3 regions of the Agromyces litoreus genome follow, and region 2 is predicted to be linked to each of the others. Evidence: predicted binding sites of a transcription regulator. Region 2 holds the regulator's gene; each other region holds the start of a gene.
What was found. Region 2 encodes HrcA, which represses chaperone genes, less so after heat shock. Its sites were predicted from a motif close to TTNGCACTCGNNNNNNNCGAGTGCNAA; they were not measured.
Positions count from the first base shown of each region.

Region 1: groL (chaperonin GroEL) is a predicted target of HrcA. The motif match lies at 1,626-1,652, and genes of this name have one in related genera.
Region 3: groES (co-chaperone GroES) is a predicted target of HrcA. The motif match lies at 1,185-1,211, and genes of this name have one in related genera.

Region 1 covers NZ_JBEPKA010000019.1:10,000-20,383, reverse strand. The annotation lists gene groL (chaperonin GroEL) at 1-1,580, opposite strand, end outside; gene ABME01_RS13495 (cold-shock protein) at 1,766-1,969, opposite strand; gene ABME01_RS13490 (LytR C-terminal domain-containing protein) at 2,193-2,735, opposite strand; gene ABME01_RS13485 (DUF3263 domain-containing protein) at 2,761-3,030, opposite strand; gene msrB (peptide-methionine (R)-S-oxide reductase MsrB) at 3,246-3,647, shown strand; gene ABME01_RS13475 (nitroreductase family protein) at 3,644-4,201, shown strand; gene ABME01_RS13470 (DMT family transporter) at 4,185-5,291, opposite strand; tRNA gene ABME01_RS13465 (tRNA-Thr) at 5,294-5,366, opposite strand; gene ABME01_RS13460 (DsbA family protein) at 5,462-6,388, opposite strand; gene ABME01_RS13455 (ABC transporter ATP-binding protein) at 6,642-7,742, shown strand; gene ABME01_RS13450 (DUF4032 domain-containing protein) at 7,819-9,135, shown strand; gene ABME01_RS13445 (alpha/beta fold hydrolase) at 9,377-10,282, shown strand.
Region 2 covers NZ_JBEPKA010000009.1:55,395-65,778, forward strand. The annotation lists gene ABME01_RS08600 (sensor histidine kinase) at 1-787, opposite strand, end outside; gene lepA (translation elongation factor 4) at 867-2,723, shown strand; gene ABME01_RS08610 (DUF1990 domain-containing protein) at 2,732-3,382, shown strand; gene hemW (radical SAM family heme chaperone HemW) at 3,382-4,608, shown strand; gene ABME01_RS08620 (DUF4870 domain-containing protein) at 4,605-5,042, opposite strand; gene ABME01_RS08625 (DUF4870 domain-containing protein) at 5,151-5,567, opposite strand; gene hrcA (heat-inducible transcriptional repressor HrcA) at 5,765-6,784, shown strand; gene dnaJ (molecular chaperone DnaJ) at 6,842-7,945, shown strand; gene ABME01_RS08640 (16S rRNA (uracil(1498)-N(3))-methyltransferase) at 7,956-8,690, shown strand; gene ABME01_RS08645 (histidine triad nucleotide-binding protein) at 8,715-9,071, shown strand; gene ABME01_RS08650 (PhoH family protein) at 9,148-10,182, shown strand; gene ybeY (rRNA maturation RNase YbeY) at 10,179-10,384, shown strand, end outside.
Region 3 covers NZ_JBEPKA010000002.1:179,166-189,549, forward strand. The annotation lists gene ABME01_RS02490 (class I SAM-dependent methyltransferase) at 1-1,157, opposite strand, end outside; gene groES (co-chaperone GroES) at 1,288-1,584, shown strand; gene rarD (EamA family transporter RarD) at 1,715-2,671, shown strand; gene ABME01_RS02505 (ABC transporter substrate-binding protein) at 2,913-4,217, shown strand; gene ABME01_RS02510 (ABC transporter ATP-binding protein) at 5,031-5,801, opposite strand; gene ABME01_RS02515 (ABC transporter ATP-binding protein) at 5,788-6,702, opposite strand; gene ABME01_RS02520 (branched-chain amino acid ABC transporter permease) at 6,692-7,672, opposite strand; gene ABME01_RS02525 (ABC transporter permease subunit) at 7,688-8,908, opposite strand; gene guaB (IMP dehydrogenase) at 9,259-10,384, shown strand, end outside.

The sequences.
Region 1 (10,384 bases), on a different contig from region 2:
GCGGCCTTCTCCGGCTTGTCGGCGACGACGGCCTCGGTGGTGAGGAAGAGGCCGGCGATCGACGCGGCGTTCTGCAGCGCCGAGCGGGTGACCTTCGCCGGGTCGATGATGCCCTGGGCGATGAGGTCGCCGTACTCGCCGGTCGCGGCGTTCAGGCCGTGGCCGGCCGGGAGCTCCGAGACCTTGTTCGCGACGACGCCCGGCTCGAGGCCGGCGTTGAGTGCGATCTGCTTGAGCGGCGCCTCGATGGCCACGCGGACGATGTTCGCGCCGGTCGCCTCGTCGCCCACGAGCGAGAGGGTCTCGAACGCCTTCGCGCCGGCCTGGATGAGGGCCACGCCACCACCGGCGACGATGCCCTCCTCGACGGCGGCCTTCGCGTTGCGGACGGCGTCCTCGATGCGGTGCTTGCGCTCCTTGAGCTCGACCTCGGTGGCCGCGCCCGCCTTGATGACGGCGACGCCGCCGGCGAGCTTGGCGAGGCGCTCCTGGAGCTTCTCGCGGTCGTAGTCCGAGTCGGTGTTGTCGATCTCCGAACGGATCTGGGCAACGCGGCCCGCGATCTGGTCGGGGTCGCCGGCGCCCTCGACGATGGTCGTCTCGTCCTTGGTGATGACGACCTTGCGGGCCTGGCCGAGCAGGTCGAGGGTGGCGTTCTCGAGCTTGAGTCCGACCTCCTCCGAGATGACCTGGCCGCCGGTGAGGATCGCGATGTCCTGGAGCTGGGCCTTGCGGCGGTCGCCGAAGCCCGGAGCCTTGACGGCGACCGACTTGAAGATGCCGCGGATCTTGTTCACGACGAGCGTGGCCAGGGCCTCGCCGTCGACGTCCTCGGCGATGATCAGGAGCTGCTTGCCCGACTGGATCACCTTGTCGACGATCGGCAGCAGGTCCTTGATGTTCGAGATCTTCTGGTTGGCGATGAGGATGTACGGGTCCTCGAAGACCGCCTCCTGGCGCTCCGGGTCCGTGACGAAGTACGCCGACAGGTAGCCCTTGTCGAAGCGCATGCCCTCGGTCAGCTCGAGCTCGGTGCCGAACGTGTTCGACTCCTCGACCGTGACGACGCCCTCCTTGCCGACCTTGTCGATCGCCTCGGCGATGATCTCGCCGATCTGCTGGTCGGCGGCCGAGATCGAGGCGGTCGCCGCGATCTCGTCCTTCGTCTCGATCTCCTTCGCCGCGCCGAGGAGTTCCTCGGAGACGGCGGAGACGGCCTTCTCGATGCCGCGCTTGAGGGAGATGGGGTCGGCACCGGCGGCCACATTGCGCAGGCCCTCGCGGACGAGCGCCTGGGCGAGCACGACCGAGGTGGTGGTGCCGTCACCGGCGACGTCGTCGGTCTTCTTCGCGACCTCCTTGACGAGCTCCGCGCCGATCTTCTCGTACGGGTCGTCGAGCTCGATCTCCTTGGCGATCGACACGCCGTCGTTCGTGATCGTGGGGGCGCCCCACTTCTTCTCGAGCACGACGTTGCGGCCGCGCGGGCCGAGGGTCACCTTGACCGCGTCGGCGAGCGTGTTCAGGCCACGCTCGAGGCCGCGGCGGGCCTCCTCATCGAAAGCAATGATCTTTGCCATGTGTGTCTCTCGTCCCTTCCGGACGTCATGAAAGATTCCAAGGGGTTAGCACTCAGAACGAGTGAGTGCTAGATCGATTCTGGCACTCACCCGCGGAGAGTGCAAGCGAGCGCACCCCCACGAGACCACGCACGGACATGCGGAAGCGCCGCCGGGGTGACCGGCGGCGCTTCCGACCGTTCGGATCAGGCGGGGCGGACGGCCTCGGCCTGGGGACCCTTGGCGCCCGTGCCGACCTCGAAGGTCACCTGCTGGCCCTCCTCGAGGACCTTGTACCCCGACATGTCGATCGCGGAGTAGTGGACGAAGACGTCCTGCCCTCCGCCGTCGACGGTGATGAATCCGTATCCCTTTTCAGCGTTGAACCACTTGACGGTTCCGTTCGCCATGCGTTGCTCCCATGTTGCCGTGTATCGAGTCAGCACGTGCCTTCGGCGGTACCGGGCGGTCGTCGTGCCGACGTCGACGTCGGGGACCGGCGTCGGGTGCTCACACGGGGTAGTCGAGCCGCCGATTCCAGATAGCCATGCGATCGCACCGCTGCACAAGAGTCCGGCCGCCGCGAATGGTCGCAGAATGGCAACGATTCGAGCGGAGCCGACTCGCCCGGGCTCAGCCGGCGCCGGGCGCCGGGTAGTCGGACCCGAGTACGACGACGATCTGCATGCCCTCCTGGCCGAACTCCTCCGAGAGCCGGACGTCGCCGACAGGGAGCTGCTGCAGGACGCCGCGCGCCGCGCCCTCCAGGTCGGCCGAGCCGTAGTAGACGACCGTCTGCTCGATGTCGGAGGCGTCGGCGTTCGACGTGACGCCGACCGAGACGCCGGCGCCGGACAGCAGCTCTCCGACGCTCGCCGCGAGCCCGCTCGTCGTGGTGCCGTTGAGGACGGCGACCGTCACGTCGGGCGCCACGGTCGGCTCGGCCGTCGGACCCGGCTCGGGCGCGGCCGCCGAGGGCAGCGCGTCGTCGAAGTCGAGCCGCTGGTTGTAGGCCGCCACGGCCGCGATCCCGGCGCCGGCCAGCACGACCGTCGCGAGCGCCGCCCAGGCGACGGCGACCCACCGGCGCCCTCGCCGCTCGGGCGCGCGATGCGCGCCGACCCGGTCCATGCCGTGCGGGATGGAGTCGAATCGGTCGCGGGGGAACTTCTGCACCTGGGTTCCAGTCGGTCGGGGGCGCTCAGGCGAGCGGCCGGGCGGTCGGGAACGTGCGGCGCGAACGCGTCTGCGCGCGTGCCGCCCGTTGGCGCTGCAGGCGCCCGACGAGCATCGGATCGTACCGGAGCGCGGCGGGCGAGTCGACGAGGGCGCCGAGGAGCCGATAGTACCGGGCCGCCGAGATCCCCAGCTCCTCGCGGATCGCGTCGGCCTTGCGGGCCGGATCCCGCCAGGCCCGGGACTCGAAGGCGAGGATGGCGCGTTGCGCGTCGTCGAGGCCGTCGCCGTCCACGCTTGCTCCTCCCGACGTCGAGATCGTGGTCACATCCTAGGGATGCGGGCCCGCGAGCCCGACGCACAGCGCGGCGCGGCCGCCATCCGGACCCGCGCGTCGCTCGGACGGTCGACGCGTGCACGCCGCGGGAACACCGCGTCCGGGCGCCGCGTTGCATCGGAGGCGGCATCCGCCTGCGACGATGGATGCTGCCCGAACGCACGAGGAGAACCATGTCCTACCAGGTGAACAAGTCCGACGACCAGTGGCGCGACGAACTCGGCGACGAGCGATACTCCGTCCTGCGCGAGGCCGCGACCGAGCGCCCGTGGACGGGCGAGCTGCTCGACGAGGAGCGGGCCGGCATCTACGCCTGCGCCGGCTGCGGCAACGAGTTGTTCAAGTCGGGCACGAAGTTCGACTCCGGCTGCGGCTGGCCGAGCTTCTACGAGTCGGTGCGCGCCGAGGCGGTCGAACTGCTCGAGGACGTCTCGCTCGGGATGGTGCGGACCGAGGTCCGCTGCGCGCAGTGCGGCTCGCACCTCGGTCACGTCTTCCCCGACGGATTCGGGACTCCCACGGGCGACCGCTACTGCATGAACTCGATCGCGCTCGACTTCACGCCCGAGCCGTGACGGAACGGAGCGTCCGCGGGGCGATCCGAGCACGTCGGTCGTGGCCGCGGGTGACCGACGCGGCGCCCAGCGACGCCGAGCTGGCCGAACTGCTCTCGGCGGCCGCCGGCGTCGCCGATCACGCCGCCCTGTCGCCGTGGCGCGTGATCGCGTTGCGCGGCGACGCCCGCCGCCGGCTCGGGGCCGCGCTCGTGGAGGCCTCCGGCGCTGAGGGGACCGCGGCCGAGCGGATGGCGGCGAAGCCGCTGCGCGCGCCGCTGCTGCTCGCGCTCGTCGCCGCACCCCGCCCCCACCCGAAGGTCCCGGAGTGGGAGCAGGACGCCTGCGCCGCCGGCGTCGGCCACATGCTCCAGCTGCTGCTCGACGATGCGGGATGGGGCGTCATGTGGCGCACCGGGCCGCACACGCGGCACCCGGCGATCGCCCGGATGCACGGCCTGGCCGAGCACGAGCGACTCCTCGGCTGGCTCTACGTCGGGGGCCGCCTCGAGGCCGACCGCCCGGACCGCCGTTCCGCGGACCGCGCGGCGAACCGGCTCAGCGTCCTCGACTGACCTCGGCGGCGACGGCGCGCGTCGGCGCCGTCGAGGTCTCGGCGGCCTGCCCCACGAGGTGGCGCGCGGGTCGCCAGTGGATGCCGGCGAGCACGACCGCCACGAGCGCGAGCACCGTGCCGCCCACCGTCTCCAGTCCGACCGGCCGCCCCGACGTCGGCAGGAGCAGGTCGAGCGCGAGCGCCGCAGCGAGCTGACCGGCGACCAGTCCGAGCGCCAGGACGAGGACCCCGACCCGGCGGACGAGCACCGCCTGCGCGGCGATGAACACGCATCCGATGGCGCCGCCCGAGTACAGCCACGGATCGACCGGGAACCGCGTCGGCCACCCGACGACCGCCGCGCGGACGAGCATGACGAGCACGAGCACCGCCGTGCCGACGAGGAAGTTCAGCAGCGTCGCCGCGAGCGCGCTCGACGACGCGGTGCGGACCCGGCCGTTCATGGCCTGCTGCCATGCCGCCCCGATGCCGCCGGCGAACGGCAGCACCATCAGCCAGAACGGCACCGCGCCGGCCAGCTGCGCCGAGACGGCCCATCCGATCGCCGCCATGGCCAGCACCACCCCGGCGATGCGCGTCGGGCTGAGCGGCCGCCGGCCGCCGGGACCGAGGCCGATCGCGTCGAACACGACGCCGCCGAGGGTCTGCCCTGCGACGATCGCGACGGTGAACAGGGCCACGCCGAGCACGCCCGCCGCGAGACCCTGCGTGGTCACGAACCACGCGCCGGCGAGACCGCCGAGGAGCATCCACCACCGCAACGCCCGGGTGCGCACCGCCTCGCGCAGCCGGCCGAGCCCGCGCCGTCCGCCCGGCCAGGTCGCCGCGATGACCGCCAGGATCGCCAGGCCCGATCCGAACGAGATCGCGGCGGCGACCGAGACGTCGTCGAGCCGTCGTGCGAGCTCGCCGTTCACGCGCGACTGGAGCGCCACCAGTCCTCCGGAGACCACGACCAGGAGGATCGCCACCCACATCGGGACCACGGCGGGCTCGGCATGGGCGTGACGGTGCGCGGACCCTCCGGCCGCGGGCGCGACGAACTGGGGATCCTGGGTCGCTGCCGACGGACCCGGTGCTCTCGACATCGAGCCGGCTACGGGACTCGAACCCGTAACCACCGCTTTACAAGAGCGGTGCGCTACCAATTGCGCCAAGCCGGCATGTGGACTGCAGTCATCCTACCGAGGCCCGATGGGGCACGCACGACGGCGGCCCGACCCCACGGGGCCGGGCCGCCGGTCGACGCGAACCGAGGCTAGCCGGCCTCGGGCGTCGGGCTCGGGGTCGGGGTCGGGGTCGCCTCCGACTCCGAGTAGCTCTCACCGGTCGCCTGGAGCACGAACGCCTGGAACTCGGCCGGGTCCTCGAGCGAGCCGACGTACTGGCGGCCGTTCACGAGCACGGTCGGGGTGCCGGTGACCGAGGCCAGGTCGGAGTTGGGGATGGGCTGCGTGAGCGCACGCTCCGTCGCATCCTGCACCCAGCTCTTGAACGTGACGTCGTCGATGCACTGCTCGACCGACGAGGCCGCACCGGCCTGCAGCGCGAGCTCGGCGATCTCGTCGTTGGTGAGGCCGGGGGTGAGCTCCTCGGGCTGGTTCTCGAACATGAGCGAGTTGAAGTCGAAGAACGCCTCGGGCGAGAGGTCGGCCACGCACGCCGCGGCGTTCGCGGCACGCAGCGAGTACTGCGTGCCCGCGCTCTTGTTGGTGAGGATGGCGATCGGGTGCACCTGGAGGGTGGCCGCACCCTGCTCGACCATCGTGCGCATGGTGTTCGAGTTCGTCGTCTCGAACTGGCCGCAGAACGGGCACAGGTAGTCGACGTAGACGACGATGTTCGCGATCGTGCCGCTCTCGTCGGGCTCGGCGGGCGTGGGCTGGCCCCCGGCCTCGATCGCCGGCGTCTCCACGGGCTCGATGCCATCCTCGCCGCCGACGAGCAGGATGCCGTCGCTGGCCATGTTGCGGGGCCCGGGACCCTCGGGCTGCACGCTGTTGAAGATGAGTCCGCCGATCAGGGCCGCGACCGCGAGGATCGCGACGACCACGCCGCCCTGGAGCAGGAGTCGGTTGCGGCGGTCCCGCTTCTTCTGCTCCTCCCGGAGAGCCCGTGCCTTCTCGCGCGCGGCCTCCCGTCGCTGGTTACGGGTGGGACGGGGTTCTGATCCGCCAGTGCTCATCGATGGTCAACTCCGGGTCGCTGTGAGGGCGCGCGTGGGTGCAGGCGCACGCAGGGTCGAGTGTAGGAGCGATCACTGGGAATCGTCCAAACGACGCCCGGGAGCGCGCCGGTCGCCGGCTCCGAGGCGCCGCTGCCCCGCCGGGGCCCTCGCGGGCGCATGGCATACTGGTGGGGCGTCGACACGGAAGTCGGCGTTTCCATTCACTACGGATCGTCCGGCACGTACCTGCCGGTGAAGGAGAAGCAGAACCATGGCGTCAGTCACGTTCGACAAGGCCACCCGCCTCTACCCGGGTGGCACCCGCCCCGCGGTCGACCAGCTCGACCTCGAGATCGCCGACGGGGAGTTCCTCGTCCTGGTCGGTCCCTCCGGCTGCGGAAAGTCCACGTCCCTCCGCATGCTCGCGGGCCTCGAAGAGGTCAACGACGGCAACATCTTCATCGGCGACCGCAACGTCACCGACGTGCCGCCGAAGGACCGCGACATCGCGATGGTGTTCCAGAACTACGCGCTGTACCCCCACATGACCGTCGCCGAGAACATGGGCTTCGCGCTCAAGATCGCCGGCGTCGGCAAGGAGGAGCGCGCCGCCCGGGTGCTCGAGGCGGCCAAGCTGCTCGACCTCGAGCCCTACCTCAACCGCAAGCCGAAGGCCCTCTCGGGCGGCCAGCGCCAGCGCGTCGCCATGGGCCGCGCGATCGTGCGCCAGCCCCAGGTCTTCCTCATGGACGAGCCGCTGTCGAACCTCGACGCGAAGCTGCGCGTGCAGACCCGCACCCAGATCGCCTCGCTGCAGCGCCGCCTCGGCGTCACGACGGTCTACGTCACGCACGACCAGACCGAGGCGCTCACCATGGGCGACCGCATCGCGGTGCTGAAGGACGGCGTCCTGCAGCAGGTCGGCACGCCTCGCGAGCTCTACGAGCGGCCGGCCAACGTCTTCGTCGCGGGCTTCATCGGCTCGCCGGCGATGAACCTCTTCCACGCGCCGATCGCCGACGGCGGCGTCGCGTTCGGCCAGACGGTCGTGCCGATCGAGCGCGACGCGCTCGACGCGGCGTCGGGCCAGGTCGTCACGGTCGGCGTCCGTCCGGAGGACATCCAGGTGTCGACCACCGCCGGCGATGGCCTCGAGGTGAAGGTCGACCTCGTCGAGGAGCTCGGCGCCGACGGCTACCTCTACGGCCACGCCGAGATCGAGGGCAAGCGCACCGACATCGTCGCGCGCGTCGACGGCCGCACGCACCCGTTCGCGGGCGACACCGTCTACCTGCTCCCGACGCCGAAGCACGTGCACGTGTTCGACGCCGAGTCGGGCGAGCGCCTGCTCAAGGAGGCCGTCGTCAGCTGACCGGAACCGGTCGTCACGAAGCCGGTCGGGCCGCGGGCCCGGCCGGCTTCGTCGTCCACGGGTACGCTGTCCCGTGATGAGCGGCACACTCTCGATCACGTCGGCCATGACCGATCCGGCACTGCTGGACCTCCCCTGGGACCTCCCCCTCGAGGCCTGGCCCAGCGAGGCGATCGCCGCGCTGCCCAAGGGCATCTCCCGGCACCTGGTGCGATTCGCCCACCTCGGCGGGCACGTCGTGGCCATCAAGGAGACCACGGCGGAGATGGCCCGGGGCGAGTACGAGATGCTTCGCACGCTGCAGCGCCTCGAGGTCCCGTGCGTCGAGCCCGTCGCGGTGATCACCAACCGGACGGACTCCGACGGCGCCGCGCTGGCTCCCGTGCTCGTCACGAGGCACCTGCGGTTCTCGCTGCCCTACCGGGCGCTGTTCTCCCAGACGCTCCGGCCCGATACCGCGACCCGCCTCGTCGACGCGCTCGCGCTGCTGCTCGTGCGGCTGCACATCATCGGCTTCTTCTGGGGCGACGTGTCGCTCTCGAACACGCTCTTCCGGCGCGACGCCGGCGCGTTCGCCGCGTACCTCGTCGATGCCGAGACCGGCAAGCTCTACGAGGGCGGCCTCTCCAACGGGCAGCGCGAGAACGACCTCGAGATCGCCCGCGTGAACATCGCCGGCGAACTGCTCGACCTCGAGGCGGGCGGCCGCGTGGCCGACGAGCTCGACCCCGTGCGCATCTCCGACGGCATCGTCGACGCCTACCGCAACCTCTGGAGCGAGCTCACCGGCAGCGAGTCGTTCGGCGTCACCGAGCGGTGGCGCATCAACGAGCGGGTGAACCGCCTGAACGACCTCGGCTTCGACATCGAGGAGCTCGCGATCCGCACCGACTCGTCGGGCACCACGCTCCGGATCCAGCCGAAGGTGGTCGACGCCGGTCACCACCAGCGCCGGCTCCTGCGGCTGACCGGACTCGACGCCGGCGAGAACCAGGCGCGCCGCCTCCTCAACGACCTCGACTCGTACCGTGCCGCCTACCGGCCGCAGGAGGACGAGGAGATGGTCGCCCACGAGTGGCTCATGCGCGTGTTCGAGCCCGTCATCCGGGCCGTCCCGCAGGAGCTCCGAGGCAAGCTCGAGCCCGCCGAGATCTTCCACCAGATGCTGGAGCACCGCTGGTACATGGCGCAGCGCGAGGGTCGCGACATCCCGCTCGCCGAGGCGCTCACCGCGTACATCAACGACGTGCTCCGTCACCGCCGCGACGAGGCGACCGTGATCGGGCCGCCGACCGAGGCGCTCACCGCGGCGCTCCCGTCGGTCGCCCCCGACACGGCCGCGGTCCCGGTGCACGACCCCGACGACGAGGGCGACTGGCGGCTCAAGGTCTGAGACCGGGGAGCTCGCGGTCGATGGCACGGCGCGTGCGTCCGCGCGGCGAAGATCTCCGACGGGCGTTCGACCGCTACGCGGAGTCCGTCGATCGCCTGGCCGGGTCGGTGAGCGCCGGGTCGTGATCGGTTCGAGGTCGGCGCGCTCCTGCTGCGCGATCCGGTCGGCGATCCGTCATTGACGCCCCGATTCGCGAAATCTACTATGACCGTAGTAGCCATCGGGCTTGGAGGGGGTCGTCATGGCCATACCCGAGCGACACCTCACTCCGATCGACGCCGCGGCATGGTCGCCGCCGCTGCCGCAGGCCCCCGGCTTCGACCACTTCGTCGTCACGACGCCCGGCCTTCGTACGCACGTCGCCGCGATCGGCGCAGGCGAACCCGTGATGCTGTTGCACGGGTTCCCCCAGCACTGGTGGCAATGGCACGCCATCGCGCCGGTCATCGCCGCACGGGGCTACCGCGCGTACTGCCCTGACCTGCGGGGAGCCGGCTGGACGACGGCCGACGATCCTCGCATCGAACGCGAGAGCCGGCTGCGCGACCTGCTCGCCCTCCTCGATGCGCTCGACATCGAGCGCATGCACCTCGTGTCCCACGACATGGGCGTGATCACTGCCGTGCAGATGACCTACGACCACCCGGAACGGGTTCGAACGGCGGTGCAGCTCTCCGTACCCCCGGCCTTCATCACATTCAGCCCCAAGGTCGCCCCGGCCTTCCGGCACCTGCCCCCGCACTTCTGGCACCGCCCCGGCGCCTCACTCCGCGCGACGTTCTCCGAGGAGTTCGTCGCCCATCCGATGCCGCCGCACGTCGTCGACGCCCATCTCGCCCCGATGCGCCGCCGCGACATCGACGACGCGGTGCGTCCGCTCTTCCGCGGCATGGCGCTCCCCGAGGCGATGCGCATGGCCCGCGGCGTCTACCGCCGGCGGAGGCTCACGGTACCGACCCTCGTCGTGCTCGGCCGACCCGGTCATCCCTGGACCGAGGAGATCATCGGGCGCGTCTGCCGGCATCCGGAGCGGTACGCCGATCGCGTCGAGTTCGCCTACGTCGATGACGCGGCGCACTTCATCACCGACGACGCCCCCGCCGCGGTCGCCGACCTCGCGATCGACTGGTTCGAACGAGCCGCCTGATCCGGACCGGTCGAGCCACGCGTGCCGGTGGTACGCGATCGCCTACGTTCACCCGACGCCCCGGACGCCGTGCGGAGACTGACGCGGGGAAGGCACCCCGCG
Region 2 (10,384 bases):
GCGTCAGCTCGCGGATGAACCGGCGCGTCTCCTGCAGGTTCTCCGAGGCGGTCTCGCGGGCGAGGCGCAGCTTGTCGCGCGTGGCGGCGTCCGGGATGTCGCGTTCGGCGGCGTGCAGGAGCATCTGGATGCTCGAGAGCCCCTGCGCGACCGTGTCGTGGATCTCGCGCGCGATCCGCTCCCGCTCCGCGAGCGTGCCCGCCTCGCGACTCGCCGCGGCGAGCTCCTCGCGCGTGGCGAGCAGGTCGAGGATCAGCGATTGCCGCTCGCGCGACTCCACGGCCATCGCGCGGTAGCCGAGGCCGATGATGACCGCGACGCCGGCGGAGATGAACGGGCCCACGATGGCGCCGGCTTCGAACCCGAGGTGGGACGTGGTGCTCCACACGCTCAGCAGGAAGGTCACGCCGACCAGCGGCACCGCCCACCGCGCGGGCAGGACGTGCAGCTCGAGGAAGAAGAGCGGGAACGCCAGGAATGCGGCATCCGGCGTGATCGAACTGAGGCCGAGCCAGAGCCCGAGCAGCATCACGAGCCATCCGGCGCGCATCCACGGCGTGACGACCTGGTGGGCGGTGACGACCCCGACCATGTAGGTGCCGATGAAGGCGATCGAGAGGATCGAGATCGGGATGAGGTCGGCCCCGCCCGCGAGCGTCGCGCGCGCGAGGACGAAGACGACCAGGCCCACCACGAGGACGTGGAGGCCGACGCGGAGCGAGGTGAAGACGGGTCGCAGCGCCGACGGCTGGACCCGTGAGGCGAGCGGGGCATCGAGCACGGTCATGGTGCGTTTCAGCGTAGTCCCGGGGCCCTGACGGGGCATCCGTCGAAAGTGCGATCGCGCGCGTGGGAGAATCGTTGGGATGTCTCCGAGAGCCGCCAACCCCCCGGTGCCCGCTGCCACCGATCCCGCGCTGATCCGCAACTTCTGCATCATCGCGCACATCGACCACGGCAAGTCGACGCTCGCCGACCGCATGCTGCAGATCACGGGCGTGGTCGCCGACCGCGACATGCGCGCCCAGTACCTCGACCGCATGGACATCGAGCGCGAGCGCGGCATCACCATCAAGAGCCAGGCCGTGCGCATGCCGTGGGAGCTGGCCGGCACCGGCTACGCCCTCAACATGATCGACACGCCCGGCCACGTCGACTTCAGCTACGAGGTCTCGCGGTCCCTCGCCGCGTGCGAGGGCGCCATCCTGCTCGTGGATGCCGCGCAGGGCATCGAGGCCCAGACGCTCGCCAACCTCTACCTCGCGCTCGAGAACGACCTCGAGATCATCCCCGTGCTGAACAAGATCGACCTCCCGGCCGCCGAGCCGGAGAAGTACGCGCGCGAGCTCGCGGAGCTCATCGGCGGCTTGCCCGACGACGTGCTCCGCGTCTCGGGCAAGACCGGCATGGGCGTGGAGGACCTGCTCGACCGCGTCGTCGAGCGCATCCCCGCGCCGAAGGGCGACGCCGACGCGCCCGCGCGCGCGATGATCTTCGACTCGGTCTACGACAGCTACCGCGGCGTGGTGACCTACGTGCGGATGGTCGACGGCCAGCTGAACCCGCGCGAGCGCATCCAGATGATGTCGACGCGCGCGACCCACGAGATCCTCGAGATCGGCGTGAGCGCGCCGGAGCCGACGCCGACGAAGGGCCTCGGGGTGGGCGAGGTCGGCTACCTCATCACGGGCGTGAAGGACGTTCGCCAGTCCAAGGTGGGCGACACCGTCACGAGCGCGGGCAAGCCCGCGGCCGAGCCGCTCGCGGGCTACACCGAGCCGCTGCCGATGGTCTTCTCAGGCATCTACCCCGTCGACGGCAGCGACTACCCGGAGCTTCGCGAGGCGCTCGACAAGCTCAAGCTGTCCGACGCGGCGCTCGCCTACGAGCCCGAGACGTCCGTGGCGCTCGGCTTCGGCTTCCGCTGCGGGTTCCTCGGGCTGCTCCACCTCGAGATCGTGACCGAGCGGCTGCGCCGAGAGTTCGGGCTGGACATCATCGCCACGGCGCCGTCGGTGCCGTACGAGGTGACGACCGAGGACAAGAAGACCGTCACGGTGACGAACCCGAGCGAGTTCCCGACCGGCGGGAAGATCGCCGAGGTGCGGGAGCCCATCGTCAAGGCCGCGATCCTCGCGCCGAAGGACTACGTCGGCACGATCATGGAGCTGTGCCAGTCCCGCCGGGGAACGCTCCTCGGCATGGAGTACCTCGGCGAGGACCGGGTCGAGATCCGCTACACGATCCCGCTCGGCGAGATCGTCTTCGACTTCTTCGACAACCTCAAGTCGAAGACCGCCGGCTACGCCTCGCTCGACTACGAGCCCGCCGGCGAGCAGGCCTCCGACCTCGTCAAGGTCGACATCCTGCTGCAGGGCGAGCAGGTCGACGCGTTCAGCGCCATCGTGCACCGCGACAAGGCGTACGCGTACGGCACGATGATGGCGGGCCGGTTGCGCGAGCTCATCCCGCGGCAGCAGTTCGAGGTGCCCATCCAGGCGGCGATCGGCGCGCGCATCATCGCCCGCGAGAACATCCGGGCCATGCGCAAGGACGTGCTCGCGAAGTGCTACGGCGGCGACATCAGCCGCAAGCGCAAGCTGCTCGAGAAGCAGAAGGAGGGCAAGAAGCGCATGAAGATGGTGGGGCGCGTGGAAGTGCCGCAGGAGGCGTTCATCGCCGCCCTGAGCGGGGAGACCGAGAAGAAGGACGCGAAGAAGTAGGGGGAGCCGTGAGCCGTCGCAGCACGTTCACCGACCAGTCCGTCACGTACGGCGCGATCGGGGCGACCCTCGACCCCGACCTGCTGCGCTACCCGCCCGCCGGGTTCGTGCCGGCCGAGGACACGGTCCGCCTCGGCTCGGGGCGCGAGCGGTACGAGCAGTCCGCCGAGTCGCTGATGACCTGGGGCGTGCAGCAGGGCTCCGGATTCACGGTGGTGGATGCCGCGCCGGGCACCGGCGCGCAGTACACCGGCATCGCCTACGACCCGGCCGGCGCACCGCTCGCCGAGCAGCCCGCGCCGCGGGCCGAGGAGCGCTACGCGGCCGACGGCACGCCCTACATCACCGCGGGGATGACCGCGACCCTGCGTCGGCGCGGGCGCCTCCGCAGCCGCAACATCCCGGTGCTCGTCGTCTACGTGGTCGACGAGCCGAACCGCGCGGGCTTCGCGATCGGGACCGCCGGCGCCGCGCCGGAGAACGGCGAGGAGTCCTTCATCCTCGAGCACCGCGACGACGACTCGGTGTGGCTGACGATCCGCTCGGCGTACGAGCCCAACGGCGGGCTGCGGCGCGCCCTCGCGCCGTTGCTCCGGCGGCGACGCCGCGAACTCACGACGCGCGAGCTGCGCGCGCTGCACCCCGCGTTCCCGACCTGATGGCGGGTCCGCTGCCGATCGCCGATCCGGCGCCGGCCGACGGCGTGCTGCCGGCGAGCGCGACGGCCGGCGCGACCGAGCGAGCCTTCGGCGTGTACCTGCACGTGCCCTTCTGCCGGGTGCGCTGCGGTTACTGCGACTTCAACACGTACACGGCGGGGGAGCTCCGCGGCGCCCGCCAGGAGGACTTCGCGGACCACGCGATCGCCGAGGTCGGGTTCGCGCGACGCGTGCTCGGGGCATCCGGCGTGCCGGCGCGTCCGGCCGACACCGTCTTCTTCGGCGGCGGCACGCCCACGCTGCTGCCGGTCGGCGACCTCGCCCGCATGCTGGACGCGGTTCGCGACGCCTTCGGCCTCGCCGCGGGCGCGGAGGTGACGACCGAGGCGAATCCCGACTCCGTCGACGCGGACGATCTCGCACGCCTGGCCGAGGCGGGTGTCACCCGCGTGTCGTTCGGCATGCAGTCCGCCGTGCCGCACGTGCTCGCGACCCTCGACCGAACGCACGATCCGGCGCGCGTGCCGCTCGTGGTGCGCTGGGCGCGCGAGGCCGGGCTCGACGTGAGCCTCGACCTGATCTACGCGACCCCGGGCGAGTCGATCGAGGACTGGCGCACCAGCCTGGAGGCGGTGCTCGCCGAGGCACCCGACCACGTGAGCGCCTACTCGCTCATCGTCGAGGACGGCACCAAGCTCGCCCGGCGGATCCGCCGCGGCGAGGTGGCGGCGCCGGATGACGACCTCGCGGCCGACATGTACGAGCTCGCCGACGACCTCCTCGGCGCCGCCGGCTACGACTGGTACGAGGTCTCGAACTGGGCCCGGGGCGAGGCCCACCGGTCGCGTCACAACCTCGGCTACTGGCGCGGCGACGACTGGTGGGGCGTCGGACCCGGCGCGCACAGCCACGTCGGCGGAGTGCGCTGGTGGAACGCGAAGCACCCGGCGGCGTACGCGGAGCGGCTCGCCGCCGGCGTCTCGCCCGCCGTCGGTCGCGAGACGCTGGACGCGCCGACCCGCGAGACCGAGCGGGTGCTGCTGCTCACCCGCATCCGCGAGGGGATCGAGGTCGCGAGCCTGCACGCGGCCGGACGCCACGCGGTCGCCGGGCTCATCGCCGACGACCTCGTGGACGCACGAAGCGCCCTCGCCGGTCGGCTCACGCTGACCCGGCGAGGGCGCCTGCTGGCGGACGCCGTGGTGCGGCGCCTGCTCGGTGACTAGCTGACGAACTTGATGGCGAGCGGGTACGTGTAGTACTCGCCCTGGTTCGCCTTGATCGCGGCGATGATGCAGAACACGATGTTCAGCGCCCACACGGCCGGGTACAGGATGAATCCGATGAACACGAACATGAGCAGGAAGCTCACGACGTAGGCGATCAGCACCGTGAGCTGGAAGTTCAGCGCGGTGGCCGTGTGCGCGCGGATGAACGGTCCGCGGTCCTTCAGGATCAGGTACCCGATCAGGGCCGGGAGGAAGTTGAACAGCGCGCCGCCGACGTGGATCAGCGTTGCCCAGAGCTTCTCATCGGCCGGGCTGAGCGGCTGGCTCTGCTGGTAGCCGCCGGACGGCGGCGTGGGACCCCCGGGCGGCGGGGGCGGGGGCGTCCCGCCGGCGGGCGGGGTGGGCGGGTTCGGAGGTGGTGCGTCGGACATGATGCTGGCTCCTCATGGTCTCCCCGGGACTCGGGACGTGCCCTCATGCTGACACACGGCGACGCGCCGGTCGAGGGTCGTTCGACCGGCGCGTCGGGGTGCTCGGCGCTACTTGATGAGGCGGATGGCGAAGGGGTACCGGTAGTGGTTGCCGTCCTTGGCCTGCATGAAGCCCATGATCGAGAAGACGATCACGGCGATCCACAGGGCCAGCGGCAGCAGCCAGCCGACGTAGGCCCAGATGCCGAAGGTCACGACCGTCAGGATCGAGTTGACGATCAGGATCGCGACGTAGGCGAAGACCACGGTGATCTGGAAGTTCAGCGCCTCCTTGGCCTCGGTGTTCGTGAGGCTGCCGCGGTCCTTGAACACGAGCCAGATGATGAGCGACGGCAGGATGCCGATGATGCCGCCGAGGTGGGCGAACGAGGCCCACTGGCGGTCCTGCTCGGGGGTCAGGGGTGCGGCGGGCGCCGGCTGCGGCGCGGCGTTCGGATCCTGGGGAGGGAGGTTGGAGTCGGACATGAGTCGCCTTTCGCGGGAGGGGGAGCGCCGCGGGTGCAGCGGTTGCACGGCGCGCGGGACGACCACACGCTATCGAGGCGGCGTGCGGCCCGGCAACGGTGCAGGCCCTGAATCTCGGGATAGGATTAGCAGTCACGTGGGTGGAGTGCCAAGGGGCGGGCCCACAGCGATGCGACGGTCGAGGGAAGGCGAGGGTCATGGTCTCCGAACGCAGTCTCGCCGTGCTCCGCGCCATCGTGCAGGACTACGTCGCGTCGAGGGAGCCGGTGGGCTCGAAGTCCATCGTCGACCGGCACCACTTCGGCGTCTCGGCGGCCACGATCCGGAACGACATGGCCCTGCTCGAGGAGGAGGAGCTCATCGCGGCCCCGCACACCTCGTCGGGCCGCATCCCCACCGACAAGGGCTACCGGGTGTTCGTCGACCAGCTCGCCGACATCCGACCGCTCACCGCCGCGCAGCGGCACGCCATCGAGACGTTCCTCGGCGAGTCGAACGACCTCGACGAGCTGCTCGCCCGCACGGTCCGGCTCGTCTCGCAGCTCACCCGGCAGCTCGCGGTCGTGCAGTACCCGAGCTTCGCGCGCGCCCGCGTCCGGCATGTCGAGCTCGTCTCGCTCGCGCCGACCCGGGTGCTCTGCATCCTCATCTCCGACAGCGGGCAGGTCGAGCAGCGGCTCGCCGAGCTCGTCCAGTCCGTCGACGAGGCCACGCTCGCCCGGCTGCGCGACCGGCTCAACGAGATCGCCTCCGGACTCACGATGGACGACGCCGCGGTCGCGCTCTCCGCCGAGACCGAGCACGCCGATCGCGCCCACGCCGAGGTGCTGCACACGCTCGCCGCGACGCTCGCCGACCAGGCGAAGGTGACCCGCGCCGACCGGCTCGTGGTCGCCGGCGCGGCGAACCTGGTGCGCACCGAGCAGGACTTCGCCGGCAACATCCTCGGCGTCATCGAGGCGATCGAGGAGCAGGTCGTGATCCTGAAGCTCTTCGGCGAGATGACCGCCGACGACGGCCTCGCCGTGCGCATCGGCCGCGAGAACGCGGCCTACGGCCTCGGGGAGACCTCGGTCGTCTCGAGCTCGTTCGCCGTGCCCGGCCGCGACGTGTCCCGGCTCGGGATCGTCGGCCCCACCCGCATGGACTACTCCCAGAGCATGGCGGCGGTGCGCGCCGTCGCCCGATACCTCTCCCGCACGCTCGGCGAGAACTGAACTGCGCGGAGCCGCACCGCGGCATCCGCCATCGCGATCGAAAGGAACCCGCCTCACGTGGCCGACCACTACGAGGTCCTCGGCGTCGCACGCGACGCCTCACCGGACGAGATCAAGAAGGCCTACCGTCGCCTCGCACGCGAACTGCACCCCGACGTCAACCCGGGTGCGGAGGCGTCGGAGCGCTTCAAGGAGGTCACGCACGCGTACGACGTGCTGTCGGACCCGAAGCAGCGCCAGCAGTACGACCTCGGCGGCCAGGGCGGCTTCGGCGGCGGAGCCGCCGGGTTCGGCGGGTTCGGCGACATCTTCGAGACGTTCTTCGGCGCCGGCCAGGCCAGTCGCGGACCGCGCTCCCGCCGCGAGCGGGGGCAGGACGCACTGATCCGGCTCGAGGTCGGGCTCGACGAGGTGATCTTCGGCACGCACCGCGACCTCGAGGTGGACACGGCCGTCGTGTGCGAGACCTGTCACGGCTCGTGCTGCAAGCCGGGCACGTCGCCGGTCACGTGCGACATCTGCGGCGGCAGCGGGCAGATCCAGCGCTCGGTCCGCTCGCTGCTCGGCAACGTGATGACCTCGAGCCCGTGCGGATCCTGCCGCGGGTACGGCACGATCATCGCCACGCCGTGCGTCACCTGCCAGGGACAGGGTCGCGTCCGTGCGCGGCGGACCGTCCCGGTCGACGTGCCGGCCGGGGTCGACACGGGCGTCCGCCTGCAGATGCCGGGCTCCGGCGAGGCCGGCCCGGCGGGCGGGCCCAACGGCGACCTCTACCTCGAGATCAAGGTCAGCACGCACGACGTGTTCAGCCGGGACGGCGACGACCTCCTGTGCACGCTCGAGGTGGCGATGACCGACGCCGTGCTCGGCACGGACACGACGGTCCCCGGTCTCGACGGCGACGTGCACCTCGAGCTGCGCGCGGGCGTGCAGTCGGGCGACGTGCTCACGGTCAAGGACCGGGGCATCACCCACCTGCGCGGGTCCGGTCGGGGCGACCTCAAGGTGGCGGTCCACGTGCTCACGCCGACCAAGCTCACCCACAAGGAGCGCGAGCTCATCGAGCAGCTCGCGAAGCTGCGCAAGCCGGCACCGCCGGAGCTCGGGCACGTGCAGCAGGGCCTGTTCGCGCGGCTCCGCGACCGGTTCCTCGGCTGAGCGGACGAGCATGAGCCACCGCTACCTCGACGAGTCGCTCGACCTGGATGCCGTCCGCCCCGGCGACCGCGTGGCGATCTCGGGCGACGAGGCGCGGCACGCCGTCACGGTCTCGCGGCTCCGCGTCGGGGAACGCGTCTCGATCGGCGACGGTCGCGGGCACGTGGTGGAGGGGCCCGTCGCGGCCACGGAGCCGCGCCGGCTCGAGGTCGAGGTCGAGGTCGTCTCCGACGAACCGGTGGCGAGCCCGCGGCTGACGCTCGTGCAGGCCCTCGCGAAGGGCGATCGAGACGAACTCGCGATCCAGGCGGCCACCGAGCTCGGGGTCGACCGCATCGTGCCGTGGGCCGCGGCACGGTCGGTCTCCCGATGGGACGGGCCGAAGGCCGAGAAGGGCCGGGCGCGCTGGGCCAGCATCGTCCGCGAGGCCGTCAAGCAGTCGCTGCGCGCGCGGATCCCCGAGGTCGACCCGGTCGCGCCGACCCGGGACCTCCCGGCCCGACTGGACGGCGAGCGACTGCTGCTGCTCGTGCCGGGGGCCGAGACGCCGCTCGCCGCCATCCGGCCCGACGGCCGCGACCTCGCCCTCGCGGTCGGACCCGAGGGCGGCATGGACCCGGCCGAGATCGAGCGCCTCGTCGCCGCCGGCGCCGAGCCCGTGCGGCTCGGCGACCCGGTGCTCCGGACCTCGACCGCGGGGCCCGCGGCGATCGCCGTGCTGTCGGTCGCGCTCGGGCGGTGGTGAGCCATCCGTCGCTACGATGGAGGCATGAGCGCAACGGCGGAACCGACGGTCTTCGAGCGCATCGCCGCGGGTGAGATCCCCGCGAAGATGGTCGCGGAGACCGATCGCGTGATCGCGTTCCACGACATCTCGCCGCAGGCGCCCGTCCACGTCATCGTGACCCCGCGCGTCGCGAGCCACCGCGACGTCGTGGAGCTCGCCGCCGACGACCCCGAGCTGCTCGCCGAGCTGGTCTCGGTCGCCAAGGGCATCGCCGACGAACTCGCCGACGGGCAGTTCCGGCTCGTCTTCAACACCGGCCCGGCCGCGGGCCAGACCGTGTTCCACGTGCACGCCCACGTCCTCGGGGGCGGCCTCAGGGAGGGATCGCTTGGCGGCTGACGACGCGGGGGAGTCCCCGCTCACCGGGTCCGAGTCCGGCGCCGACGAGGAGCGCCTCCGGATCGACGGCATCGCCATGGTGCGGCTCCTCGGGCCGCAGGATCGCCTGCTCACGACCATCGAACGCGAGTACCCGGACGTCGAGGTGCACGTGCGGGGCAACGAGATCGCGATCCGCGGCGACGCCGAGCAGCGCGGCCGCGTGCGCCGCCTCGTCGAGGAACTGCTCGAACTCGTCCGCAGCGGCGGCGACCCGACCCCCATCGAAGTGAGGAGCTCCGCCCGGATGCTGGATGCCGACCCGAACGCCCGCCCCTCCGAGCAGCTGGGGCAGGTGATCCTGTCCACGCGCGGCAAGTCGATCCGGCCGAAGACCGAGGGCCAGCGCGCGTACGTCGACGCGATCGACGAGAACACCGTCGTCTTCGGCATCGGCCCCGCGGGAACCGGCAAGACCTACCTGGCCATGGCCAAGGCCGTGCAGGCGCTGCAGCGTAAGGAGGTCAACCGGATCATCCTGACCCGCCCGGCCGTCGAGGCGGGGGAGCGGCTCGGCTTCCTGCCCGGCACGCTCACCGAGAAGATCGATCCGTACCTGCGGCCGCTCTACGACGCGCTCAACGAGATGATGGACCCCGAGGTCGTGCCGAAGCTGCTCGCGACCGGCACGGTCGAGGTCGCGCCCCTCGCCTACATGCGCGGGCGCACGCTCAACGACTCGTTCGTCATCCTCGACGAGGCCCAGAACACCACGCCCGAGCAGATGAAGATGTTCCTCACGCGGCTCGGGTTCGGGTCGCGGATGGTCGTCACCGGCGACATCACCCAGGTCGACCTGCCCGGCGGCTCGAGCGGCCTGCGCCTGGTGACCCGGATCCTCGACGGCATCGACGACATCCACTTCGCACGGCTCACGAGCGAGGACGTCGTGCGGCACACGCTCGTCGGCCGCATCGTCGACGCCTACACCGAGTACGACCAGCGATCCCAGGCGCAGCGCTTCGAGCGCGAGCAGGCTCGCGAGTTCGCCAACCGCGCCGAACGTCGCGGTGCCGATCGTCGCGGTGCGCCGGGGCCCCGCGACCACCTGCCGAGGAAGAGGATGCAGTGAGCATCGAGATCAACAACGAGTCGTCCGTCGAGGTCGACGAGGCGGCGCTGCAGCGTCTCGCCGTGTACGCGCTCGACGCGATGCACGTGCACGCCGACGCCGAGCTCGCGATCGTCCTCGTGGACGAGGGCGCGATGGAGCAGCTGCACGTCCAGTGGATGGACGAGCCGGGGCCGACCGACGTGCTGAGCTTCCCGATGGA
Region 3 (10,384 bases), on a different contig from region 2:
CGTCCCTCCTCGCGGGTGAGGATGACGGTGGCCGATTCGGCGCCCTTGAGCTTCAGTCGCGTGCGCAATGCCGCAGGATCCACGTCGACTCCGCGCTTCTTGATCTCGAGGGTGCCGACCTGTCGGTCCTGCAGCGCGCGCCGGAGGTTGCGCTCGTCGGCCGGGAGGCGTTCGAGCACGCGGAAGCCGCGGGCGAACGGCGTCGCGACCTCCCGGTCGCCGGTCAGGTAGGCGATGCCGTCGCTGAGCATCCACGCGCCCATCGACCGGGCGAGGTCGCCGATGAGCCGGGCCCGGATGACCGCGCCGTCCGGCTCGTACACGTAGTCGCCGACGGGCCCGACGGGCGCATCCTCGGAGTCGGCGGGCGCGACCAGCTCGTGCGCGGCGTCGCCGCGGATGACGAGCGCGGCCCGGCCCACGCCGGCACGCGCCAGCGCGCCCGTCCAGACCGCCAGCTCGACGACGTCGCCGTCGACCGAGACCCACTGGGCCTCGGCGCCGTCGGGCGCGACGTCGCGGTCCGTGCCGGGGCCGAGCTTGACGCCCACCGGCATCCGGTCGGCGAGCCCGAACGCGAAGTCCAGCGACGGGGAGTAGTCGGCGGCGTCGGAGAGTCGCGTCGTCGTCCCGGCGGCGGTGGTCCGGCGCGCGGGATCGAGCCACGCCGCGTCGATGCCGCCGAGCGCGACGTCCTCCGCCCGCGCGTGCAGGACCCGGACCTTCGGGAACGGGGTGAGGTTGAATGCGGCGACCGCGGCGGTGACCTCGTCGGCCTCGGCCGCGGTGACCTCGAGGTCGACCGCCGCCATGGCCAGCGCGTCGCCGCCGATGCCGCACCCGAGGTCGGCCACGTGGCGGAGCCCCGCCCGCGCGAACCGGCCGGCGTGCAGCGCGGCGACCCGCAGGCGCGTCGCCTGCTCGAGGCCGGGCTCCGTGAAGAGCATCCGGTCGGCGAACTCCCCGAACTTCGCCCTGGCCCTCGTCCGCAGTCGCGACTGGCTGAGCACGGCGGCGACGAGCCCGGCGTCGTGGCCTCGGCTGCGGAGGTCGGAGACGACCTTCACGACATCCGCGCGGGAGGAGTAGGGCGGCAGCGAGTCGAGCAGCTCGAGGCCCTCGGGGGAGAGCAGCCGCACCAGCTCGTCGCGTTCCACGCGGCCACGCTAGCACCGGGCCGCGCGCTGGCACTCACGTTGCACGAGTGCCAGAACCGCCCTAGACTCGGGGTTAGCACTCTCGTCCAGAGGCTGCTAACCCCAGTCTTCGTCAAGAAAGAGGTCAACCGTGTCGGTTTCCATCAAGCCGCTCGAGGATCGCATCGTCATCAAGCAGGTCGAGGCCGAGCAGACCACCGCCTCCGGGCTGGTCATCCCCGACACCGCCAAGGAGAAGCCCCAGGAGGGCGAGGTCGTGGCGGTCGGCCCGGGCCGCATCGACGACAACGGCAACCGCGTGCCGCTCGACGTGGCCGTCGGCGACAAGGTGATCTACTCGAAGTACGGCGGCACCGAGGTGAAGTTCGGCGGCGAGGACTTCCTCGTGCTGTCGGCCCGCGACGTGCTCGCGGTCGTGGTCCGCTAGTCGACACCGACGCTTCCGCGGCCCGGATGCCACACGGCATCCGGGCCGCGTCGTCGTCTCGGCCGGAAGTCGACGATCCGCGGCAGCCGACGCCGGGTCGGATGCGCCGGCGCGCGCGTAGGCTGTCACGGTGCCAACCGCTCCGACCCCGACGGCGCCGGCGAGCGCCACGACCGCGGGCGTGAGCCGCGGCGGACTCGTCTACGCCGTGTCGGCGTACTCGCTCTGGGGCTTCCTGCCCGTCTACTTCCTCGCCCTCGCGCCGACCGGACCGGTCGAGATCGTCGCCTGGCGCATCCTGCTCTCGCTCGTGTTCTGCGCCGCGCTGATCGCCGTGACGCGATCCTGGCACGCGATCCGGGCGCTGCTGCGGGATCGCCGGGTCGTGCTCACCATGGGCGTCGCGGGCGCGTTGATCTTCGTGAACTGGCTGACCTACGTGTACGCCGCGATGAGCGGCCAGGTCGTCGAGGCCGCGCTCGGCTACTTCATCAATCCCATCGTGACGGTCTTCCTCGGCGTGCTCGTGCTGCGCGAGCGGCTCACCCCGCTGCAGTGGACCGCCGTGGGCATCTCCATCGTCGCGGTGGCGGTGCTCGCGTTCGGGTACGGCCGACTGCCGTGGATCGCGCTCGTGCTGGCGTTCAGCTTCGGCTTCTACGGCCTGATCAAGAAGCGGGTCGGTCCGCGGGTCGATGCGATCTCGGGGCTCACGCTCGAGACCGCCTGGCTCGCGCCCGCGGCCGCCGCGCTCCTCGTCGTGGTCGCCTCCACGGGCGGGCTCACGATGGGCACGGTGAGCGGGTGGCACACCACGCTGCTGCTCGCTGCCGGAGCCGTGACCGCGGTGCCGCTCCTGCTCTTCGCGGCCGCCTCGCGCCGGCTGCCGCTGACCTACATGGGCTTCATCCAGTACTTCGCCCCGTTCATCCAGTTCGTCGTGGGCGTCCTGGTGCTCCGCGAGCCGATGCCGCTCGAGCGGTGGATCGGATTCGCCCTGGTCTGGGTGGCGCTCGGCGTGCTCACGTTCGACCTGGTGCGCGGCGCCAGGGCGGCGCGTCGCGCGGCGTCGCTCGAGCCGGTCTGAGTCCCCCCGGACGGGGGTGGGGCGTGGGGCGGGCGTCGGCCGCGATCGTGCGCGAACATGCGCCTGAACGGCGGTTTCGTGCGCTCCCCGCGCGCCCGACGGGGCACAGGTAACGATTCCGTGTGCGTTACCGGGTTGTGACCGCGGCAATCTTGTGTCGCCTGTGGGCGGGCAATACGGTCGATACACCGGCGTCGTCAGGCGCTGATTGTGTACCGATCCTTCAGTCCCAAGGAGCATCATGAGCGTATTCGCGAGGGCCAATGCCTCGCGCTCGACTCGCGCGGCTTGGACGGGCGTCGCCATCGCTGGCGTCTCCGCCCTCCTCCTCACCGCGTGCAGCACGGGCGGCGACACCGAACCGGCCGAGTCGGAGGCGCCCGCGGCGTCCGGCGACGCGCAGTCGATCGAGGCGGGTGACCGCGATCTGACCCTGAAGGTCGGCACGATCCTGCCGCAGTCGGGTGCCCTGGCCTTCCTCGGCCCGCCTGAGGAGGCCGGCGTCGAGCTCGCCGCGCAGGACATCAACGACGCCGACATGGGCATGACGGTCGAGGTCGTCTACCGCGACTCGGGCGACACCACGACCGACACGGCGACCGTCTCGGTCACCGACCTCCTCTCGCAGGACGTGTCGGCGATCATCGGTGCGGCCTCGTCGGGCGTCTCGAAGACCGTCATCGACCAGATCGTCGCCGCCGGCGTCGTGCAGTTCTCGCCGGCGAACACCTCGGCGGACTTCACCGACTACGACGACAACAACCTGTACTGGCGCACGGCTCCGTCCGACGTGCTGCAGGGCGAGGTCCTCGGCAACCTGATCGCGGAGGACGGCAACGCCACCCTCGGCATGATCGTGCTGAACGACGCGTACGGCACCGGTCTCGCGCAGTTCACCAAGGACGCGTTCGAGGCCGCCGGCGGCGAGGTCGTCGCCGAGGCGCTCTTCAACGAGGGCGACTCGAGCTTCGACGCGCAGATCTCCGAGGTCACCGCGCAGAACCCGGACGCGATCGCGCTGATCACGTTCGATCAGGCGAAGATCATCACGCCGGCGCTCGTCGGCTCCGGCTACCCGGGTGACCAGCTGTACTTCGTCGACGGCAACCTGGCGGACTACAGCGCGGACTTCGCTCCGGGCCTGGTCACCGGTTCGAAGGGCACGCTGCCCGGTCTCGACGTCGGCACGCTCGGTGACTTCACCGACCGCCTGCTCGAGGTCGACTCGAGCCTGACCGACTACAGCTACGCGGCCGAGTCCTACGACGCGCTCATCCTGATCGCGCTCGCGGCCTACGCGGCGAACAGCACCGACGGTGCCGACATCGCGGCGTACCTGCAGCAGGTCTCCGGTGGTTCGGGCGAGGGCGAGACGGTCGACACCTTCTCGGCCGGTGCCGAGCTGCTCGCCGAGGGCCAGCAGATCGACTACGACGGCCCCTCCGGCCCGGTGACGTTCGACGAGAACGGCGACCCGACCGAGGCGACCATCGGCATCTACGAGTACAAGGACGACAACACCTACGAGCGCATCGGCGACGGCTGATCGTTCACCCCACGAAGGGCCCCGGCTTCGGCCGGGGCCCTTCGGCGTGCTCGGGGCGATCACGGACGCGGTCGTGGCCGGCCCGATCGCCCGATCACCCGATCGCCCGATCGCCTGATCGCCGGCCGCCCGGTCACCTGATCGCCGGCCGCCCGGTCACCTGATCGCCGGCCGCCCGGTCACCTGATCGCCCGGTTACGCCCAGTCGCTGCGACGTACGCACTCGGACTCGCGGCGTCATGGCGACTCGAGACCTGCGTCGCCGTTGCCCGCGTCGGCCCCCGGCAGACGGCCGGGACGCCGCGTCGCCGTTCTGGTGGCGCCTGCGCGACCTGGCGCCGCCTGACCGCCGCCTGACGCCGCCTGACGCCTTGGGGCGCCTTCTGATCACGCCGCACGCCAGGCCACCCGTGCCGGGCCGAGCGCCGGCCCCGCCTGCCCTGCCGTCCGCGCCGGCCGTCTGCGCTGCGCCGTCCGGCTGCGTCGCGGTCGCGGCGCACCCGCGGAGTCGCGGCGCCCGTGACCCGGGAGCGCCGGCGGCGTCGGGGCCGTCGCCGGCGAGCCGCCGCACCTGCGGTCGGTACCGTCGGCTCCATCCCGCCGGTGGGCACCGCCGAGCATCCGGCGCGCGCCCGTCCTGTCCTGGGCGGGTGCTTCTGGCATCGCACGACGTCGCGCCCCGGCACTCGGCCCTCCCGGGGGCCGCGGGAACGCTCGCGAACGTCGCACGCGCCGCACGAGAGGCCTCCGCGCACGAGAACGGGGGCGGGGATGCCTCGCATCCCCGCCCCCGTTGCCGGCGCCCTCGGAGGGCTACTCGTCCTGTCCGAGCGTGCCCAGGTAGAGCCCGATCACCTTCGGGTCGTTGAGCAGGTCGCGCCCAGTGCCGGTGTACGCGTCGCGGCCCTGGTCGAGCACGTAGCCGCGGTCGCAGATCTGCAGGCATCGACGCGCGTTCTGCTCGACCATGATGGTCGTGACGCCCGCGCGGTTGATCTCCTTGACGCGCAGGAACGCCTCGTCCTGGCGCACCGGCGAGAGGCCGGCGCTCGGCTCGTCGAGCAGCAGGACGTGCGGACCCATCATCAGGGCGCGCGACATGGCGACCATCTGGCGCTCACCGCCCGAGAGGGAGCCCGCCCGCTGCGCGAGTCGCTTCTTGAGATCCGGGAAGATCTCGGTCACGAACTCGAGGCGGTGCTTGAGGTCCTTGGGCTTCTGGAAGATGCCCATCTCGAGGTTCTCCTGGATGGTGAGCGACGGGAACACGTTGTTCGTCTGCGGGACGAACCCCACGCCCTTGGCGACCAGCTTGTTCGCCTTGAGGTTGGTGATCTCCTGGTCCTGCAGGAAGATCCCGCCCTCGCGCACCTTCACGAGGCCGAAGATCGCCTTGAGCAGCGTCGACTTGCCGGCGCCGTTCGGGCCGATGATGCCGATCAGCTCGCCCTGCCGGGCCGTGAGCGAGCATCCGTTCAGGATGTTGACGCCGGGCAGGTAGCCCGCCGTGACGTCGCGCACCTCGACGACCATGTCGCCTTCGGGCTCCATCACCGGAGTCGTCGTGGGTTCACTGTTCGTCATCGATGAGCTCCTTCAGCACCGTGACATGGCCCGTGTCGGTCGCGCCCAGGTCGGAGTCGTGGTGGGCTCCGAGATAGGCGTCGATCACGGCCGGATCCTGCATGACCTCGTGCGGGTCGCCCTCGGCGACGACCTTGCCCTCGGCCATGACGATGACCCAGTCGGCGATGTGCCGCACCATGTGCATGTCGTGCTCGACGAAGAGCACGGTCATGCCCTCCGCCTTGAGGTCGAGGATGTGGTCGAGCAGGGACTGGGTCAGCGCCGGGTTGACGCCGGCCATCGGCTCGTCGAGCATCACCAGCGTGGGGTCGCTCATGAGCGCCCGCGCCATCTCGAGCAGCTTCCGCTGCCCGCCGGAGAGGCTCGCGGCGTAGTCGTCCTTCTTCGCGTCGAGCTTGAACCGCGTGAGCAGGTCGTCGGCCTTGCCCTCGATCTCGTTCTCCTGCTTGCGCCAGAACGACGGGATGAGGCCGCGGAAGATGTTCTCGCCCGCCTGGTCCTTGGCGCCCAGCTTCATGTTGTCCATGACCGAGAGCAGGCCGAGGGATTTCGTGAGCTGGAAGGTGCGGATGAGGCCCATGCGGGCGACCTTGTACGCCGGGACGTGCGCGAGCGAACGGCCCTCGAACGACCAGGTTCCCGTGTCGGGCTTGTCGAACCCGGTCAGCAGGTTGAAGAAGGTCGTCTTGCCGGCACCGTTCGGCCCGATGAGCGCCGTGATGGCGTTCCGCGGGATCTCGACGTGCTCGACGTCGACCGCCGTGAGGCCGCCGAAGGTGCGCTTGACGCCGTCGGCCACGAGGATCGGGTCGACCTTCTTGACGCCCGGGGCGGGCTCGCCGACGTGGAGGCCGGTCGATTTCACCGGCTTGGCACTGGGAGTGTTCTCACTTGACAAAGGCCAACTCCTTCTTGTTGCCCAGGATGCCCTGTGGCATGAAGACCACGAGCAACATGATCGCCACGCCGACGAGGATGAACCGCAGCTGACCGGCCTGGACCTGTGTCATGAACGGCAGCCATCCCGCCTCGACCGCTCGGGCGACGAAGCCCGAGAAGAACGAGAGGAGCACCCAGAAGACGATGGAACCGAGGATCGGCCCCAGGATGGTCGCGGCCCCGCCCAGCAGCAGGATCGCGTAGATGAAGAACGTCAGCGTCGGCTGGAAGTAGCTCGGCACCACCGCGCGTGGCAGCACGAAGATGATGCCCGCGAGCGTTCCGAACAGGCCACCGAGGATGAGGCTCTGCATCTTGTACGAGTACACGTTCTTGCCCAGGGCGCGCACGGCGTCCTCGTCCTCGCGGATGCCCTTGATCACGCGGCCCCACGGGCTGCGCATCAGGAGCCACGTGAGGACCGCGGCGAGGATCACGACGATCCATCCGATGATTAGGAAGAACCAGGCGCGGTCGCTGAACACCCACGGACCGAACCCGTAGCGCCCGTCGGGCAGTGGGTTCAGCGTGAGCAGGTCGCGCTGGTACTCGGAGAGGCCGTTGGCCGAACCGGTCACCGGCTGGAACTCGTTCGTCGTGAACGTCAGCCTCAGCACTTCGGCTGCGGCGATGGTCACGATGGCGAGGTAGTCCGCCCGCAACCGCAGCGTCGGGATACCGAGGATGAGCGCGAAGATCACCGATGCCACGAGGGCGGACAGGATGCACGCCCACCACGGCCAGCCGAGCTTCAGTGCCGGGATGGCGTACCCGTAGGCGCCGAGCAGCATGAATCCCGCCTGACCGAAGTTCAGCAGGCCGGTGAAGCCGAAGTGGATCGCGAGACCCAGTGCGGCCAGGGCGTAGGCGGCGGTCGTCGGGCTGATCAGCTCGATCGCCGCGTTTCCGAAGATTGCTCCCCAGTCGATCATGTCGCGGGCCTCCTATCCGATTCTCTCTTGGCGGCCGAGGATTCCCTGGGGCCGGAACAGCAGCACGAGGATCAGGATGACCAGCGCACCGACGTACTTCATGTCGCTCGGGAGCCAGAGCGTCGACAGCTCGACGAACAGGCCCACGATGAGGGATCCGACGAGGGCGCCGAACGCGGTGCCCAGTCCGCCGAGGGTGACCGCCGCGAAGATGAGCAGCAGGATCTGGAAGCCCATGTCCCAGCTGACCCCGGGGCGGAAGTAGGCCCAGAGGATGCCGGAGAGACCCGCCAGCAGTGCGCCGAGCACCCAGACGATCCGGATGACGCGGTCGACGTCGATGCCGCTCGCCGCGGCGAGCGGTGCGTTGTCGGACACCGCGCGCGTCGCCTTGCCCGTGCGCGTGCGCAGCAGGAAGTACGCCACGCCGAGCAGCACCACGACGCTGACCGCCATGCTCACGACGTCGACCCAGGAGAGGGCGACCGGACCGAACCGGATGTCGGAGGGAAGCGTCGCTCCGGGCAGCTGCCTCGTCGACCCGCCGTAGAAGAACTGGTACGTGTACCGCATCGCGAGCGAGAGGCCGATGCTGACGATCATCAGCTGGATGACGCCGACGCCCCGGCGCCGGAGCGGCTTCCAGAGCCCGGCGTCCAGGGTCCATCCGAGCGCCGCGCTCAGCACGAGCGCCGCGATGATCGCGAGCCAGAGGGGCCACGCGAGATCGACTCCGAACGTCAGGACCATCAACGCACCGAACGTGATGAGCTCCGCGTGCGCGAAGTTCGACAGGCCGGTGGTGCCGAAGATGAGCGAGAGCCCGATCGCGGCGAGCGCGAGGAGCAGGCCGAAGTTGATGCCGTTCACCGTGCGCTCGATGATCTGGTCGAACAGGTTGACGGTGACCCGCTGGCCCTCGCCGAGGAAGAAGTTCACCGCCTTGCGGCTCGTGAGCCCGAACTCGGACGTGACCGTGGCCTGTCCGTCCTCGACGACGACGCCGTCGGGAAGGGTGTCCTCGTCGAGCGTGAGCTCGTACTCGGCCTTCTCGGGGACGCCGACCTGCCAGCGCCCGTCGGCGTCGGTCTCGGTCTCGGCCTCGAAGCCGCTGCCCTCGACCGTGATGCGCACGCCTTCGAGGGGGTCACCCTCGAATTGGACGTTGCCGGTGAAGAAGAACTCGAACTCCTCCGCGGTGGGCTCCGCGTCCGTACCCCCTTCGTCCGCCATCGCAGGGGACGCTGCGATGCCGGACAGAGTGAGTGCGGACAGTAGGAGTCCGAGGAGGAGGAGCCACCTCCCACGTGAGCGTGGGCGGACTGATTGCGTGGATTCCACTGAACCTCCAAAGGTCCCGGCATGGGGGTCGGCCGGGTTCGCCTTTCCTGCGACGACGTCGTCACAGTACGACCCGATTATGTCCCAGGTGTTTCGCAGCGGGGCACAAACGGCCCTCGATTGTTATCCGGGGAATGCCGCGCGCGCAAACTCGCTTAAACTTCCTGTACCGCGACGATGCGCCCGTGCCCGCGACCCGCGGACCGCGGGCGATCGAGCACGACTCGAAACGAAGGGGCGACATGGATCAGGCCGATCCGTTCGGATTCACTGGACTCACGTACGACGACGTCCTCCTGCTGCCGGGGCACACCGACGTGATCCCCAGCGAGGCCGACACCAGTTCGCGCCTGACCAAGCGCATCACCGTGGCCACGCCCCTGCTCTCCGCGGCGATGGACACCGTGACCGAGGCGCGCATGGCCATCGCCATGGCCCGCCAGGGCGGCATCGGCATCCTGCACCGCAACCTCTCGATCGCCGAGCAGGCCGACATGGTCGACCGCGTGAAGCGAAGCGAGTCGGGGATGGTCTCCAACCCGGTCACGACGACTCCGGATGCCAGCGTGGCCGAGGTCGACGAACTGTGCGCGACGTACCGCGTGAGCGGCCTTCCGGTGGTCGACGCCGACGGCGTGCTGGTCGGCATCATCACGAACCGCGACATGCGCTTCGTCTCCGACTTCGAGAAGCCGACCACGAAGGTCGCGGACGTGATGACGACGGCGCCGCTGATCACGGGCCGGGTCGGCATGGACCCGGACGAGGCGGTCGCGATCTTCGCGCAGCACAAGGTCGAGAAGCTGCCGCTGGTCGACGACGCGGGCCGACTCACCGGGCTGATCACCGTGAAGGACTTCGACAAGTCGGAGCAGTACCCGAACGCGACGAAGGACTCGGAGGGCCGACTCCGCGTCGGCGCCGCGATCGGCTTCTTCGGCGAGGCCTGGGAGCGCGCGGAGGCCGTGCGCGATGCCGGCGTCGACGTGATCGTGGTCGACACCGCCAACGGCGAGTCGGCCGGCGTGCTCGACATCATCCGCCGCCTGAAGGCCGACCCCACCTTCGCGCACATCGACGTGATCGGCGGCAACGTCGCCACCTACGAGGGCGCCAAGGCGCTCGTCGACGCGGGTGCCGATGCCGTCAAGGTGGGCGTGGGCCCCGGCTCGATCTGCACCACGCGCGTGGTCGCCGGAGTCGGCGTGCCGCAGGTCACCGCCGTCTACGAGGCGTCCAGGGCCACGAAGCCCGCGGGCGTGCCGCTCATCGCCGACGGCGGCCTGCAGTATTCGGGCGACATCGCGAAGGCCCTCGTCGCGGGCGCCGACACCGTCATGCTCGGCTCGCTCCTCGCGGGCACCGCCG